4 regions of the Brevibacillus sp. FSL K6-6036 genome follow, and region 1 is predicted to be linked to each of the others. Evidence: riboswitches for the same ligand, from Rfam matches in the RefSeq annotation. Region 1 holds a riboswitch; each other region holds the start of a gene.

Region 1 (3,658 bases):
CAGCAGATACGGGATGCTGTAGAGAATTTCAGCCAGCCGCATCAGGATGTTGTCCACTCGGTCACCCAGCCTGCTCCTTCCTGCCATGTATCCGGAAATGCCGCCGATGCACACACCGATTACCAGGTCGATGGCCGCCGCCACCACACCGATAAACAAAGAGATGCGGCCGCCCATCCAGGTACGCGCCCACATGTCCCGGCCCAGGTCATCCGTTCCAAACCAGTGCTCGCCCGAGGGCGGCAGATTCCCCTGCGTCAACGACTGCTCATGCGGGCTGTGAGGAACGAGCATCGGTCCGAAGATCGAGAGCGCCACCACCGCCGCGAGCAGGAAGAACCCGAGCATCGCCAGCTTGTTGCGGCATACCCGCTGCCATACCTCCTGCCAATACCCGAGGCTGGGACGTTCCCGCTCTTCCCCGGCAAGCCGGCTTGGGTCGACAGGTCGAAACAGCGAATCCAGTTGTGTTGCCTGATTGGCCATAACGCTATCTCCCTCCGCTCGTCAATCTGATGCGCGGGTCAATCACCCGGTACAGCAGGTCGATGATGTACAAAGTAAAAATGAGCACAAAGCTGTAAAACACAGTCATTCCCAAAATGACCGGATAATCGCGGTTAAAAATACTTTCCACGAAGTATTTGCCAAGCCCCGGAATGGCGAAAATCTTTTCCACCACAAAGGTTCCGGTCATCAGGTTGGCAAACAGCGGACCGACAAAGGTAAGCACCGGCAGTATGGCATTGCGCATCCCGTGTCTGACGACGATGGAAAAGGTGCCAAGCCCTTTCGCCTCCGCCGTGCTTATGTATTCCTGCTGCCAGACTTCCAGCATGCTGGCTCGTACGAATCGGGCGATAATGGCAAGCGGCCCGATGGCGAGCGCAAGCGTCGGAAGAACCGAATGCTCCCAGCTCCCCCAAGCCGCGACGGGCAAAAGCTCCCATTTGACCGCCATGTATTTGATCAACAGCGGTGCCAGAATAAAACTGGGGACGGAAATCCCGACGATGGCCGCGAACATGGACAGAAAATCCAACGCCCGGTTTTGGTAGAGCGCCGCGACGATTCCGACTGTGATCCCACCTGCCAGCGCGACAAGAAACGCCTGGAGCCCCAGAACAGCCGAGGCGGGAAAGCCCTCCGCAATCAGCGTGTTCACGTCCCTTGTCTTGGACTGGATGGACGGCCCCAGGTCAAATTGCACCAAGCCTTTCAGATAGAGCAGGTACTGCATAGGGATCGGCTCATCCAGGTTGTACTGGGCCCGCATGTTTTTCACGACTTCTTCCGGAAGCATTTTGGCGTCAGACGCGAACGGGTCGCCCGGAATCAGGTGCATGATCACAAACGTCACCGTGACAATGATCCACAGCGTAACCAGCACGAGAAAGCCTCGCTTGACCGCATAATGAAGCACGTTGTTTCCTCCTTTGTGCAATTGCAATACTAAGTAAATAAATATGAATACTGTGGATTATACATACAGAAAGCCCCTCTCCAGAAAGAAGAGGGGCGATTTGTACGGTTCCCACCTTCTTATCTCTCAGAATAACTCCGCAGGATTTAGCACCGTAAGGTCCATCAGACCAAGGTTGCCGGGTTTCATCGGGCCAGTCCCTCCACCACTCTCGATAAGAATGTTTTATGAAGTTAAATTTCATTCACTAAATTCTTTTTTATCTTATCATTTTACTTGGATATGTCAATGTGGTTTTAGTGCATTTGATTTTTGTTTATTTGTTGGGGGGATTAAATGGTTTTAGAATTCTCTCATATAAAAGCAACAGCGGCAGACTAAGACGGAAAAACAAAGTCCTAGATTGCCGATGCTGTGGCTACCACTATTTAACTATCGATACTCGCTAGTTGAATGAAACTATTATTCCACTAAACCTGTTTTCGTTACTGTAATAGGTTATCAGTTTAAGTTTTATAAAACAAAAGCATACTCCCGTCAACGAAAAGACTAGAGCATGCGAATAGTTATTGTTATAAAACTATTTCTAATAGCATATTTCGCCACTAGTTACCATAACGGCAAAGTTATTATTTAACTCACACCCTCTATAGTGGCATCACTGATATATATGGAGGAGACAGGGGAATTATTCGTTATTCCACACGGAGATATTATGTCGTAACGTGGTATAGCGGGAATAATTGCAAAAATTTTTAATGAAACCATGTGGCTTCATCATTAAATCATGCCCGCAGAGGTTCCGCGGTAATTTACTCTTGCAGCCTGTCTTCCACTTCAATTTCCTGTTCCAGATTATCAATTTCGACTTGAACAAGATTACGTATCATTTCGTAAATTTGTATATCCTGATTTATAGCTTCAAAACTAACTACTAAAGAGTATCTTGCGGCTTCATTCGAATCCCAGCCCTTATGTCCGCGAACAGCGATGCAGAAACTATCAGTTAACTGGTTTGACTTAACTATAGTCCAATCCTTTTGCAAAGTACTATAAGAGCGAGAAAAATCTTTTGCTTGACCATAATTGCTCTGTTCACCAATTACCCAATTAAAATTTCCATCATCATCTACAGACGCACCTGTATTAAGAATTCTTTCTGCAAATGAATCAATTCTTTCACCAATCTTACTACATCTCCAGTCAAGCCAAGTAGATAAGTATCTACTAAGTGTTCGTCTTGTGTTTCTTGGCTTTGCTACGTAAGATAAAGTTACGTCTATACGAACATCATAATCTTCACCAATAGCATATAACTCTTCTGGGATAGGTATCTTAAAAATATGAGCCTGTCCTTCTGAAATATACATTGTATTTTCTGTTACCAAAGTAATACGATATTCATCGTTTTGAGTAGCTCTAATTACATTAGGTAGTCCGTAACCAACGTGTCTAACAATTTCCTGTGCGTTTACAAATTTATCATTAATACTAATCGGCCATCTAGCAGACTGTGCTATCAAAGCTCTATACAACAACGCCGGAGAGTTAGGAAAAAGTTTTTGGATTTCAGCAGCAATATATGCAACTTTTGGAGTTGAAAATGATGTTCCTATTGCATCTTTAGAGAACGCAGACCCTTCTGGTGATACTCTAACCAATTCGGGACAAACATCTGATGGTGTAGTAAGTCGTATATCATGACCCTCTTTATTTTTCACCCAAGTCCCACCATATTCAACTACATCTGGCTTTACTGAATTCCAAATCCCTGCACCAGATCGTGAAAAAGCCGAAGGCTCATTTTCCCCACCAATGCTTATAGAGTCTTCCGTTTCATAATTTAGATACGCGATGGAACCAACAGTAAGAGCTTGCATGCTTTGTGCTGGATTTGCGATTCGTGATCTCTCATCGAATAGATACTTCGGATATGATTTCCCCTCGTTGTATAATTCTTTTATAGTAGTATCATAAACATTTCCTGCAGCTTGAATAAATAGAACATCATGCTCATAGCTTTGCATATCAATTTCAGTAGCCCATGGTGACATATGTTCAATCTCACATGAGCTAATTTCAGCAACAGAATGATTAAAAATCTTTGTTTTTCTGGTAGAGTCCACTGCAAACTCTTTAACAACAGCTTTTATTATAAGGGGAGGAAAGACACTACTTTGAATAGAATGTCCATTAGTTTCATCTAAAACACGTGCATTCCGAATAAAGCACGGC
Region 2 (3,658 bases), 1.2 Mb from region 1:
GGAAGACCATCGTCCGCGTCATTCGCGACAGAGGGTCGTCCCTTTTGCTATGGCGGGTTCAGGAAAAAGGCTGTTCCCGGCTCGTTAAATGTTCAGCTACACCTTGCTGACCGCTACCGCCGCATGGAGTGCCTGCTCCAGATCAGCGATGATGTCGTCGATGGCTTCCGTACCGACGGAAATGCGGATCATGCCAGGGGTCACACCGGCAGCAAGCTGCTCGGATTCGTTCATTTGCTGATGAGTGGTGCTAGCCGGGTGGATGATGAGCGACTTGGAATCGCCGACGTTTGCCAAATGGGAGAACAGCTTCACCGACTCGATCAGCTTTTTGCCCTCGGCAACACCGCCGCGAATGCCAAAGGTGAGGATTGCTCCCGCTCCTTTCGGCAGGTACTTTTTCGCGAGTTCGTGGTAAGGACTGTCCTCCAGGCCAGGGTAGTTGACCCACTCGACCGCGGGATGCTGCTGAAGATAGCGGGCTACCGCCAATGCGTTTTGGCTGTGGCGTTCAATCCGCAGGTGAAGCGTCTCCAGCCCTTGCAGGAACAAAAAGGAATTGAAAGGAGCCACGGCCGCGCCGATATCGCGCTGGAGCTGCACGCGCGCTTTGATAATGTAGGCAAGCGGTCCGACAGCCTCCGTGTAGACGACGCCGTGGTAGCTCGGGTCCGGTGTGGTCAACCCGGGGAACTTTCCGTTGTTCCAGTCAAACTTGCCGGAATCGACGATGATTCCTCCGATCGCGGTGCCGTGTCCGCCAATAAACTTGGTCGTGGAGTGAACGACAATATCGGCACCGTAGTCAAACGGTCGGCAAAGCAGCGGCGTGGCAAACGTATTGTCTACGATCAGCGGAACTCCGTTTTCGTGGGCGATGGCCGCAATCGCTTCGATATCGGCGACGTCAATTCGCGGATTTCCGATTGTTTCGGTGAAAAGAGCTTTCGTATTTTCGTTGATCTTGGCCCGGAAATTCTCCGGATCGGACGGATCGACGAAATGAACCTTGATCCCCAGTCTGCCCAGTGTATGGGCAAACAGATTGTAGGTGCCGCCATACAGGTTGCTGGAGGAGACGATCTCGTCACCCGCCTGGGCGATGTTCAGGATGGCGAATGTAATCGCAGCCTGGCCGGACGAAGTGGCAAGTGCCCCGACCCCGCCCTCCAAAAGGGCAACGCGCTGTTCAAATACATCCTGCGTCGGATTCATGATCCGCGTGTAAATGTTGCCTGGCTCCTTGAGGCCAAACAGGTTGGCCGCATGCTCCGTATCGCGGAACACATAGGACGTCGTCTGGTAGATCGGCACTGCTCGCGATCCTGTCACAGGATCGACGGATTGGCCGCCGTGCAGGGCAAGGGTTTCCGGTTTCCACTGTTGCTGGTCTGACATGGGCATCTCTTCCTCTCGTCAAAAGATATAAAGAAAACGAAGCCTTCTCCTGAGAGGGGAAGGCTTCGGACATGCCGGGCGGTTTCATCTCTCAGAATCAGCGATTCTGCAGGATTTGGCACCATGCGTCCTTGCGCAGGTTGCCGGGTTTCATCGGGCCTGTCCCTCCACCACTCTTGATGAAATGTTTGCAATTTTCTTATAGTGCTTATTTGGTATTATAAGGGGACAATTTCGGAAGGTCAATCAAATTTCCGACTAAATGGGTGGTTTTTCTGTGATTTCGAGAACGCTGCAATTGCATACTCCGTATATGGCGGTGGCAGCAGCTTTAAAACGCTCGCCCATATAGAACGCAGACACGTAGAACAGCAAGCCATGGAGAGGAGCAGGGGCTGAAGAACCCTTCTGTTCCCGGTGCTGCTGCTGGATTTTCCGGTTTGCCTTACAATAACAATCAGGAGGAGGGGAAAAAGCCATGGAGAACGAGTTTGTAGTAGGCTGGGGAACTTTGTCCTTGATCAATGCGGGATTGGCGCAGGGAAAGAATCGGAGCGGGCGCAACTGGTTTTTTTTGTCGCTTTTCCTGGGCCCGATCGCAACGCTGATCATCGTCGTATGGGACAAGCTGCCGGAAAAAAAGGAGTAGGTGACGGGTCAACATAGAGTGAATCGGACTATTGGAACTGGCTTTGTCCGGAGAATGGCAGGGATAAATAGCCGTTGCAGCCCAAGAGATGAACAAAGTACAAGCAAAGCTCAAGCGAAGTATCAAGCAGAGTTCAAGTAAAGTGCAAGCAAGTCTGGAATTTGGCAAGGGGAGAGCATGACAAGCTCTCCCTTTGCCTGTTAATAGCGGCGTGCCCCAATCCATTAATCTGTCTTTTGCATCACGTAAAACACGTAGCCGTAATAGCTGGAATACTTTCGGTACAGCTCAACTTCCCGGCTGGCTTCTTTCAGCGTCGCGAGCGCGTCCCGGTCGTTCTTGTACCGATCCTGCAGATGACTGATCCGCTCACACATCGGTTCATAGTAGTCATCCCACCAGGCCGAATCCGGCAGAACAAAATGCTCCTGCAAGGTGTAGCCTGCCTCAGCGATTATCCGCAGGTTTTGTTCAACCGTTTTCATGCTCGGGTAAGCCTCAGCCCAAAACCGCTCCACTTCGTCAGGACGTTCATCCCGAAGCCAGCAAAGCTCTGTTGCAGCCAGGTATCCTCCTGATTTCAGCAGAGGACGCCATGCCCGCAGCCCTTCGCCAAAGCCCATGATGTAGATCGCTCCCTCCGACCAGATCACGTCAAAGGAAAGAGGCTCAAAGGGCAACGCAAACATCGAGGCATTTACAGGCGTTATCCGATGGGAAACCCCTGCTTCCGCAGCTCGCCGGGCCAGTTCGTCCAGAAACGGCTGATGCGTATCGACTGCCGTTATCGGGCCGTCCGAAAGCTTTGCCAGCTCCATGGTCTGCATGCCCGGACCGCAGCCAACATCGAGAATGCGAGCATCGCCCGGAATGTTTTTGACATACGAAAAAGCTTTTCGGGTCGAATCATTGTTTCCGGGGCCTTCCCGGGGCAGATTGCTGTGAATGTCAAAGAAAATCTCCATGCTCATGATCAAATTCCCCCTGTTTGTCCTGCTTTCTGTTCATTCAGATGAAGAGGGGACAGGGAAACAATTTTCTGAATGAAGACAAGAAGTTATGATCCCCATCCCTCTTGAATACGAGTAAAAGAGCACGTGCAAAATGCGGACATCCCAACCACTCCTTTTCCGTTTCGTTGCTTCAAATCATACCACAGCAGAGGCGCTTTGGCCGATGACCGAGCATCGCCTTATTTTCGTAACCAATTCGCCGTTTTTCCGTAACCAATTCGTCCTTCGTTGTTCACAGCATAATGCATGCACAAGCCATATGATAAAGAGGATTGTGATCACATTCACATATAACCACTGTGAAAATGTTGTTTTCGGGAGGGGAGACAACGTATGGAACTGGACAACACGATGCTGGCTCGTATCTTGACCTCGTTGACGCTTGGGTTTCACATCATTTTTGCCGCTATGGGCGTAGGCATTCCCGTAATCATTTCGATTGCCGAATGGCTGGGCATCCGGCGCAAAGATCCAATGTACACGCTGATGGCCCGCCGCTGGGTAAAGGGCTTTACCGTGACCGTTGCGGTCGGTGTCGTGACAGGCACCTGTATCGGGCTTCAGCTCAGCCTGCTTTGGCCAAGCTTCATGAAGGTGG
Region 3 (3,658 bases), 330 kb from region 1:
CTGGAGGATCATAAGCAAAAAAGCCGGGAGCGCGATCAGCTCCTTCTCGCTTATCTGCGGGGGGAGCTTGGCGCTGAGGAGACAGCGCGATTGAGGCAGCGTCTCGCAGACGACCCGGAGTATGCGGAGCGACTGGAGGAGCTTTTGCTGGGAGGCGGGCTGATGCAGACAGAACCGGAAGACAAAGCCGCGGATTTTTTGCCGGAGGAGAAGCAGCGCTCCATCATCCGCTGGGGAAAGTGGAAGAGCAGGCTGTCCAACGCCGCCTACACGGTGGGGATCTCGCTGCTGATCGGCTTTGTCCTGTTGTTTGTCAACTATTGGATTGGCCGGTCGCTGTATGAAGATATGTTTCGCGTCTCCAAGGATTTGGTGAATTTCACTCAGCCGGGGATCGTAGCAGGCAGCAGCGGCGCGCAGGTTGGCCTTTTTTATGGCAGCATTCAAATGGAGCTGCGCGAAAAGGTGGGGGGCGACCGTCAGCAGCCAGGGTATTTCGAGACTACGAATGTGTTTACCAAAGTATCCTCCCGCCCGGTATGGAACGACGGCGTTCGGAAGAAAAATCTGTTTTTCCTGTTCCCGCTTCAGACGAAGCTGCAGGAGGATACCTCTTTCAGACGCGAGCCCGCGTGGAAGACGCTTGAAATGCTGCCGGAGGGGACGGTATCGCAACTGGCGATTTCCTTTGACCGGTTTATGAGCCTGGAGGAAATGTACGCTTTCCTGGCTCCGTATAATTTGGACCTTACCTGGCTGGCCGTGGATACCGGACAGGAGGTGCTGCATGAGGATGCCAAAGAAGGCGTGCTGCTGCTTTCGGCCGGTGACGTCTGGGGTTTTTCCGAACATGGGCTGGACTATGGACCGGGACCGATTCAGGTAAATGGCGAAGCAGATCGCCGCACCCGGGCGTACGTGGAGGAGATGAAATACCTCGCCGAGCAGGAGAGGCTGAGCAGATCGATCGGACAAAGCCTGTTCAACAGCAGATCAGGATTGAAGATCGACGAGCGCTATCGGTATTTGGAGAAAAACGGTATCAAAACGTATGGAATCGTCGTCACCGGTCCGACCAAGGAACTGCTCAAGCTGAAGCAGGAAGCTGCCATCACCGCCGCATTCGTAGGACAAATTGACTGGTGGAACTGGAATCGTCCGAGTGCAAGCGGACAGCAAAACAGCTGGTAAGGCCGAGGATCAGCCGACTGGCAAAAAACAAAAAAGAGTGTTGACAGCGTGCATAGCCGCGTGTATGATTCAAACTAATCAAAACAGCATACGTTGGATACCTTATCCAGAGAAGGTGGAGGGACTGGCCCGATGATACCCGGCAACCGACACAGCGCTTGCCTGTCAGCTAGACTGACGGCGCGATTGCAAGCGATGTGCACGGTGCTAATTCCTGCAGAAGCAAAAGTATTCTGGAAGATAAGGGGGAGACGACACGCCCTGCCGCGTACGTATACGACCTCTTTTCTTCGGGAAAAGAGGTCTTTTTGCATGTCTGGCTGCAAAAACGGCTTGATCGGAGGCGCAGCCTGCAACATACCGTGCGGAATTATCCCCTGCTGAATGGGCCGGGAAAGCCGCTGGAAAGATCCAAATCGATTCACGTGAGGGGAGAAACAAGTTATGGCTTATCGTGCTTTGAGTGAACAAGAAGCAGTACAGTATGTAAAAGAGCTGCCCGGCCTGTTTGAAGCAGGGGCTATCCTGTCCTCCCGCGAGATAGGCGACGGCAACCTGAATCTTGTCTTTCACATCCGCGATGAAGCGACCGGCAAAAGCGTGATTGTGAAGCAGGCTCTGCCTTATGCCCGCGTCGTAGGCGAGTCGTGGCCGCTGACGCTTGATCGCGCCCGCATCGAGAGTGAAGCGCTGCGCATCCAGTACAAATACGTTCCGGACCTCGTGCCGCAGGTGTACCACTACGATCAGGAGCTTGCCTTGACCGTCATGGAGGATCTCAGCGATCACATCCTGATGCGCAAAGGATTGATCGAGGGGCGACGCTATCCAAATTTCGCGAAGCAAATCGGACGTTTCATGGCCCACACGCTCTTTTTCACGTCTGATCTGGGAGCGCATCCCTACGAGAAAAAAGCGCTTGTCGGAACATTCTTGAATCCGGAATTGTGCAAAATTACGGAAGACTTGGTGTTTACCGATCCTTACGAAAATGCGCCGACCAACAGCTTCAACCCGCTGATTCGGCGGGAAGTGGAGGAAATCTGGAAGAACAAGCCGCTCAAGCTGGAAATCGCCAAGCTGAAGTACGATTTCCTCACCCGTGCAGAGGCGCTGCTGCATGGCGACCTTCATACAGGCAGCATTTTCGTCACCGAAACCTCGACCAAGGTCATCGACCCGGAATTCGCTTACTACGGCCCGATCGGCTTTGACATCGGCGCGGTAATCGCCAATCTGCTCCTGAATTATGCCGGCCAGCACGGACTGGAGAAGGATGGAGGAAAGCGGGAGTCTTATCGCGAATACCTGCTTACAACTGTCGAAGACGTCTGGAACGAGTTCGTCTCCCAGTTCGTCCAGCTATGGCACAAGCAGGCGAAAGAGCGCAGCGCACATGTAGAAGGGCTCTGGCAGAGCTACGTGAAGCGGTTGATCCAGGATACGGCCGGGTTTGCAGGCTGTAAAATCCTTCGCCGCGTGATCGGGCTGGCGGGTGTCGCCGATCTGAACAGCATCAGCGACGAAAAAACCCGTGCCGAAGCGGAACGGCTGGCACTGCTGATCGGTCAGGAGCTGATCCTGAAGCGGGGCGGCATCGAAGATTCGACCGACATCACAGACATCGTTCGCAATGCGACAACAAGATTTGATCAGGAGGCAGCAGCGGTATGACCACAATTCATGAAGCATTCGCACCTGTAAAGTGGGAAGGAGACTCTCTTCTTCTGCTCGACCAGACGCGTTTACCGGTAGAAACAGTCTTTCTTTCCCTCCATACGTCTGAGGAAGTATGGGCGGCAATCCGCCACCTGCAGGTTCGCGGCGCCCCTGCGATCGGGATGGCTGCGGCATACGGGCTTTACCTCGGCGTGCGGAACAGCGAAGCGGCAGATTCGTCAGCCCTCTGGAATCAATTGCTCGAGCAGGCTGACTACCTGGCGACAGCACGCCCTACAGCGGTGAACCTGTTCTGGGCGATCGATCGGGTCAAAGCACGCGTCCAGCAGGAGGGAGAAAAACCGGTAGACGCGTTGAAAGCGGCGGTTTTGGACGAAGCTCTCGCGATACAGCGCGAGGATGCCGAAGTATGCCGGACGATAGGCGAACACCTCCTCACCTTGCTGCAGGATGGAATGGGCATCCTGACCCACTGCAATCCAGGGGCGCTGGCTACCGCCGCTTACGGGACGGCGACAGCTCCGCTCTATCTGGCCAAGGAACGCGGCTGGAACCTGAAGGTATACGCTGACGAAACGAGGCCGGTGCTCCAGGGAGCGCGGCTGACCGCCTACGAGCTGCAGCAGGCGGGAATCGACGTCACGCTGATCTGCGACAACATGGCGGCCATGGTGATGGCGCAGGGAAAAGTGCAGGCTGTCATCGTAGGAACCGACCGCGTAGCGGCGAACGGCGACGTCGCCAATAAAATCGGAACGTATGGCGTTGCCGTGCTGGCGAAAGCCCA
Region 4 (3,658 bases), 1.2 Mb from region 1:
CAGCTTGATCAGGCCTTGCTTTTCGAGCAGAGCAAGTGCGCGGCCGTTGTTCGTTGCATCGTTTGGCAGAGCAACGGTTGCACCGTCAGCGAGTTCATCCACGCTTTTTACTTTTTTGGAATATGCGCCAAACGGCTCGATATGAACAGGTACTACTTCTACCAGGTTCATGTTTTGTCCTTTGTTGAAATCATCGAGGTACGGCTTGTGCTGGAAGAAATTGGCGTCCAGCTGCTTTTCATTTACTTGCACGTTAGGTTGAACGTAGTCGGTAAATTCTTTGACTTCCAGAATTACGCCCTGCTCCTTCAGCTTCGGCGCGACGAACTTCAAAATCTCAGCCTGCGGGACCGGCGTTGCGCCCACTTTCAGCGTTACTTCTTTTTGCTCGCCTTGGGAACCGCCGGCAGACGGCGCGGGAGCCGATTCATTTTGGCTGCCGCAAGCAGCCAGAGACAGTGCCAGTACAGTGGACAGTACAGATACGACCAATTTCTTCACAGATGATTTCCCCTTTCTATTTTGAACATTCTCTATGGACAAGATCCTACTTCCGGCTGAACTTGATGACGAGCCTGTCGCCCACCATCTGCAGGATCTGAACCAACACAAGCAAAATACATACCGTCACGACCATGACGTCTGTCTGGAAGCGCTGATACCCGTAGCGGATCGCCAGGTCTCCCAAGCCTCCGCCGCCGATGACCCCGGACATCGCCGTGTAGGACACGAGCGACACCGTGGTAATCGTAATCCCGGCGATCAGCCCCGAACGGGATTCCGGCAAGAGCACGCTGCGGATAATTTGCCAGTTGGAAGCACCCATCGATTGCGCCGCTTCAATCACGCCGCGATCAACCTCGCGCAGGGAGGTCTCCACCAGTCTGGCGAAAAAGGGAGCCGCCCCGATCACCAACGGAGGAATCGAGCCCTTTACCCCGAGTGAGGTGCCGACGAGCATTTTGGTAACAGGAATCAGCAGGATCATCAGGATGATGAATGGCACCGAACGCAAAACGTTTACGACAAAGGATGAGATCGAATAAAACGCGCGATTCTCCAAAAGCTGGCCTCTGGATGTGAGAAACAGCAAAATGCCCAGCGGCAGCCCGATAACGACGGTAAACAAGGTGGAAAAGCCAAGCATCGTCAACGTATCCTGCGTTCCCTTCCAAATTTCCGCCCAGTCTATATTTTTAAGCGTGAATCCCATTTTAAATCACCTCCACTTCCAGGCCGCGCTGACGAAGCGTATCGACAGCTTTCCTGTTCTGCTGCGCATCCCCGCCCAACTCGATCACGAGCTGGCCATATGGGGTGTCTTTCATACGCGAAATGGTTCCTTGCAGGATACTGAACACCGTACCGGTTTCCTGCATCGTTTGGAACAGAATCGGCTGGTAGGTCTGTTCTCCGAGGAACGTGACACGCAGGATCGTTCGGTCGCCTGACGCCTTTTCATGAGCGACGGCAGCCCGCAGCTCGCTGGAGTCTGCTACTTGTTCCACGAACTCCTGTGTCGTCGGGTGCTGCGGCTTTAAGAACACATCCAGAACATTGCCCATTTCCACAATGTGCCCCCCGTCAATGACACCGACCCGATCGCAAATGGAGCGGATGACATGCATTTCGTGGGTAATGAGGACGATCGTCAAGCCCAGCTTTCGGTTGATGTCCAAAAGCAGCGCCAGAATGGAGTTGGTCGTCTGCGGGTCCAAAGCGGATGTCGCCTCGTCGCACAGCAGCACCTTGGGGTCGCTCGCCAGCGCCCGGGCAATGCCGACACGCTGCTTTTGTCCGCCCGACAATTGTGACGGATACTTGTCGCGATGCTGTTCCAGCCCTACCAACGCCAGCATTTCCTTCACCTTTTTGTCGATCTCCGCCTTGGGCCGCTTGGCCAGCTTGAGCGGAAACGCAACGTTCTCCCCGACCGTAGCGGACGAGAGAAGGTTGAAGTGCTGAAAAATCATTCCGATATGCCGCCGCTGTTCCTGGAGCCTGCCTTCATCCAGCTTGGTCAGATCGACCCCGTCTACAATAACGCTGCCCGCTGTCGGACGTTCCAACAGGTTGATGCAGCGAATCAGCGTACTTTTGCCGGCACCGGAATGTCCGATGATGCCGAAAATTTCCCCCTTCTCGATCGAGAGGTCAATTCCGCGCAGCGCAGGTGTTTTATGGCCTTTTACAATGTAGTCTTTTTTCAGATTCTGCAACCGAATCATCCGGTTCACCTCCCATTACAATCAACAGCCCCTTTTTCATCAGGCGAAAAAGGGGCTGCACCGCATTATACGATCGCATTCACCCTTCTCATCTGTCAAGATTCTACAATCTTGTAGGAATTGGCACCGCGCCACCCATCAGAATCGATGAGCCGGTTGCCGGGCTTCATAGGGCCTGTCCCTCCGCCGCTCTGGATAAGAAGAATTCTACGTATATTTAGTTTGAAGAACTTTATTTCTTTTTATGATACAAAACGGATTATATGCTATACCAAAATAGAAAGTCAATGGGCAATTAATCCAACACGCCGTTGCGGACAATTTCTACATCGATGTTGTAATCGAAGCGGGACTTCCTGTACATCTCATGCCACTGATCGTGAGACAGCTTCCGCGCCCCGCGGAATTTTGCCCGGTATAATTCCCCGAACCCAAAGGGGTCTACCTCCCATTTTTGCATTTTGGCGACGACCTTGGCCAAATCCTGCTTCATGTTTTCAGACAAGGCCTGCTCCATTTTTCTGAGTACCTCCGGTTGTTCTATTTTTAACGGTATTGACATTTCCAGAATGCGTGTCCGTACTTTCACATCGACCTTGTAGGTCAGTGGATTCGTACTGACAATATCGACGTGGGTCTTGCTGCTCAGCGTATCAAATACCATTTGGATGTCAGGGCCGGTTGTGTTCTTCTTTTTCGGCTTTACCCCCATCCTCTCCGGATCTACCGACGTTTCGTACGTTCCCGCTCGATAAGCATCATGAACTAGCTTGATGTGAAAGGCTTCCTTTGGAGGAATCCAGCCGACATATTTGTCCTTGTGAAACAGAGCCACGCCTTTGATCCTCACCTCATCCCCTTTCCTCTCAAGAAAAGGGACGTAAGGGTCGATTCCCTCGCTGAAGTAGGAGCGGTAAAACTCATGGAGAGTAGGAGACGGAATTTTGTCATCCTCTACGTTGTGCCGGATCAATTGGTAGAGGTAAATGCCAATATTGCCTTCCTCTTTGAATTTGTACGTCAGCAAATCGTAGGTTTGGCCCTCAATGACACTTAAATAAACCCGGCTTCCAATCGAGGGGTCGCGGTACAGAGTGTCCACAATGCTGCCTATCCCTTTTCTGGCCAGCTCCTCGCTGTACATCGCGACCCGAAGCTGCCCGCCCAGCACTTCTTTGTCTGACTGCAGGTTGGCCTTGTCGCGAATGCCCTTGCTCGTCAGACTGATGCCGGACATCACCTGCACTTTTTCTTCAGCCTCGGGATTGATGGAGGGCATCACCACCGTTCCGCGTATGTTCCCGTCCTTTAACAGGTCATATCCCGCCACCGTAATCATTCCAAGCTCATCAAAAATTTGCGTCCTGATACAGCCGCTGAGCAGAACAGAACATAGAAGGAGCACGGCTCCCGCTCTCAGGAGCCGCTTA

Evidence for each region. Region 1 has a riboswitch for S-adenosylmethionine ahead of NST37_RS22030 (ABC transporter permease). Riboswitches for the same ligand answer to the same signal wherever they lie in the genome.
Region 2: linked by a shared signal. The riboswitch ahead of NST37_RS02815 (homocysteine synthase) and the one ahead of NST37_RS22030 (ABC transporter permease) in region 1 are both predicted to bind S-adenosylmethionine.
Region 3: linked by a shared signal. The riboswitch ahead of mtnK (S-methyl-5-thioribose kinase) and the one ahead of NST37_RS22030 (ABC transporter permease) in region 1 are both predicted to bind S-adenosylmethionine.
Region 4: linked by a shared signal. The riboswitch ahead of NST37_RS02905 (methionine ABC transporter ATP-binding protein) and the one ahead of NST37_RS22030 (ABC transporter permease) in region 1 are both predicted to bind S-adenosylmethionine.

What each region holds. Positions count from the first base shown of each region.
Region 1 covers NZ_CP150173.1:4,475,605-4,479,262, forward strand. The annotation lists gene NST37_RS22025 (ABC transporter permease) at 1-486, opposite strand, end outside; gene NST37_RS22030 (ABC transporter permease) at 491-1,423, opposite strand; SAM riboswitch class I at 1,540-1,644, opposite strand; gene NST37_RS22035 (S8 family peptidase) at 2,236-3,658, opposite strand, start outside.
Region 2 covers NZ_CP150173.1:516,449-520,106, forward strand. The annotation lists gene NST37_RS02815 (homocysteine synthase) at 97-1,398, opposite strand; SAM riboswitch class I at 1,480-1,584, opposite strand; gene NST37_RS02820 (hypothetical protein) at 1,877-2,047, shown strand; gene NST37_RS02825 (class I SAM-dependent methyltransferase) at 2,272-3,018, opposite strand; gene NST37_RS02830 (cytochrome ubiquinol oxidase subunit I) at 3,394-3,658, shown strand, end outside.
Region 3 covers NZ_CP150173.1:4,146,020-4,149,677, reverse strand. The annotation lists gene NST37_RS20605 (anti-sigma factor) at 1-1,191, shown strand, start outside; SAM riboswitch class I at 1,291-1,438, shown strand; gene mtnK (S-methyl-5-thioribose kinase) at 1,636-2,865, shown strand; gene mtnA (S-methyl-5-thioribose-1-phosphate isomerase) at 2,862-3,658, shown strand, end outside.
Region 4 covers NZ_CP150173.1:533,934-537,591, reverse strand. The annotation lists gene NST37_RS02915 (MetQ/NlpA family ABC transporter substrate-binding protein) at 1-501, opposite strand, end outside; gene NST37_RS02910 (methionine ABC transporter permease) at 548-1,213, opposite strand; gene NST37_RS02905 (methionine ABC transporter ATP-binding protein) at 1,215-2,228, opposite strand; SAM riboswitch class I at 2,314-2,430, opposite strand; gene NST37_RS02900 (Ger(x)C family spore germination protein) at 2,524-3,658, opposite strand, start outside.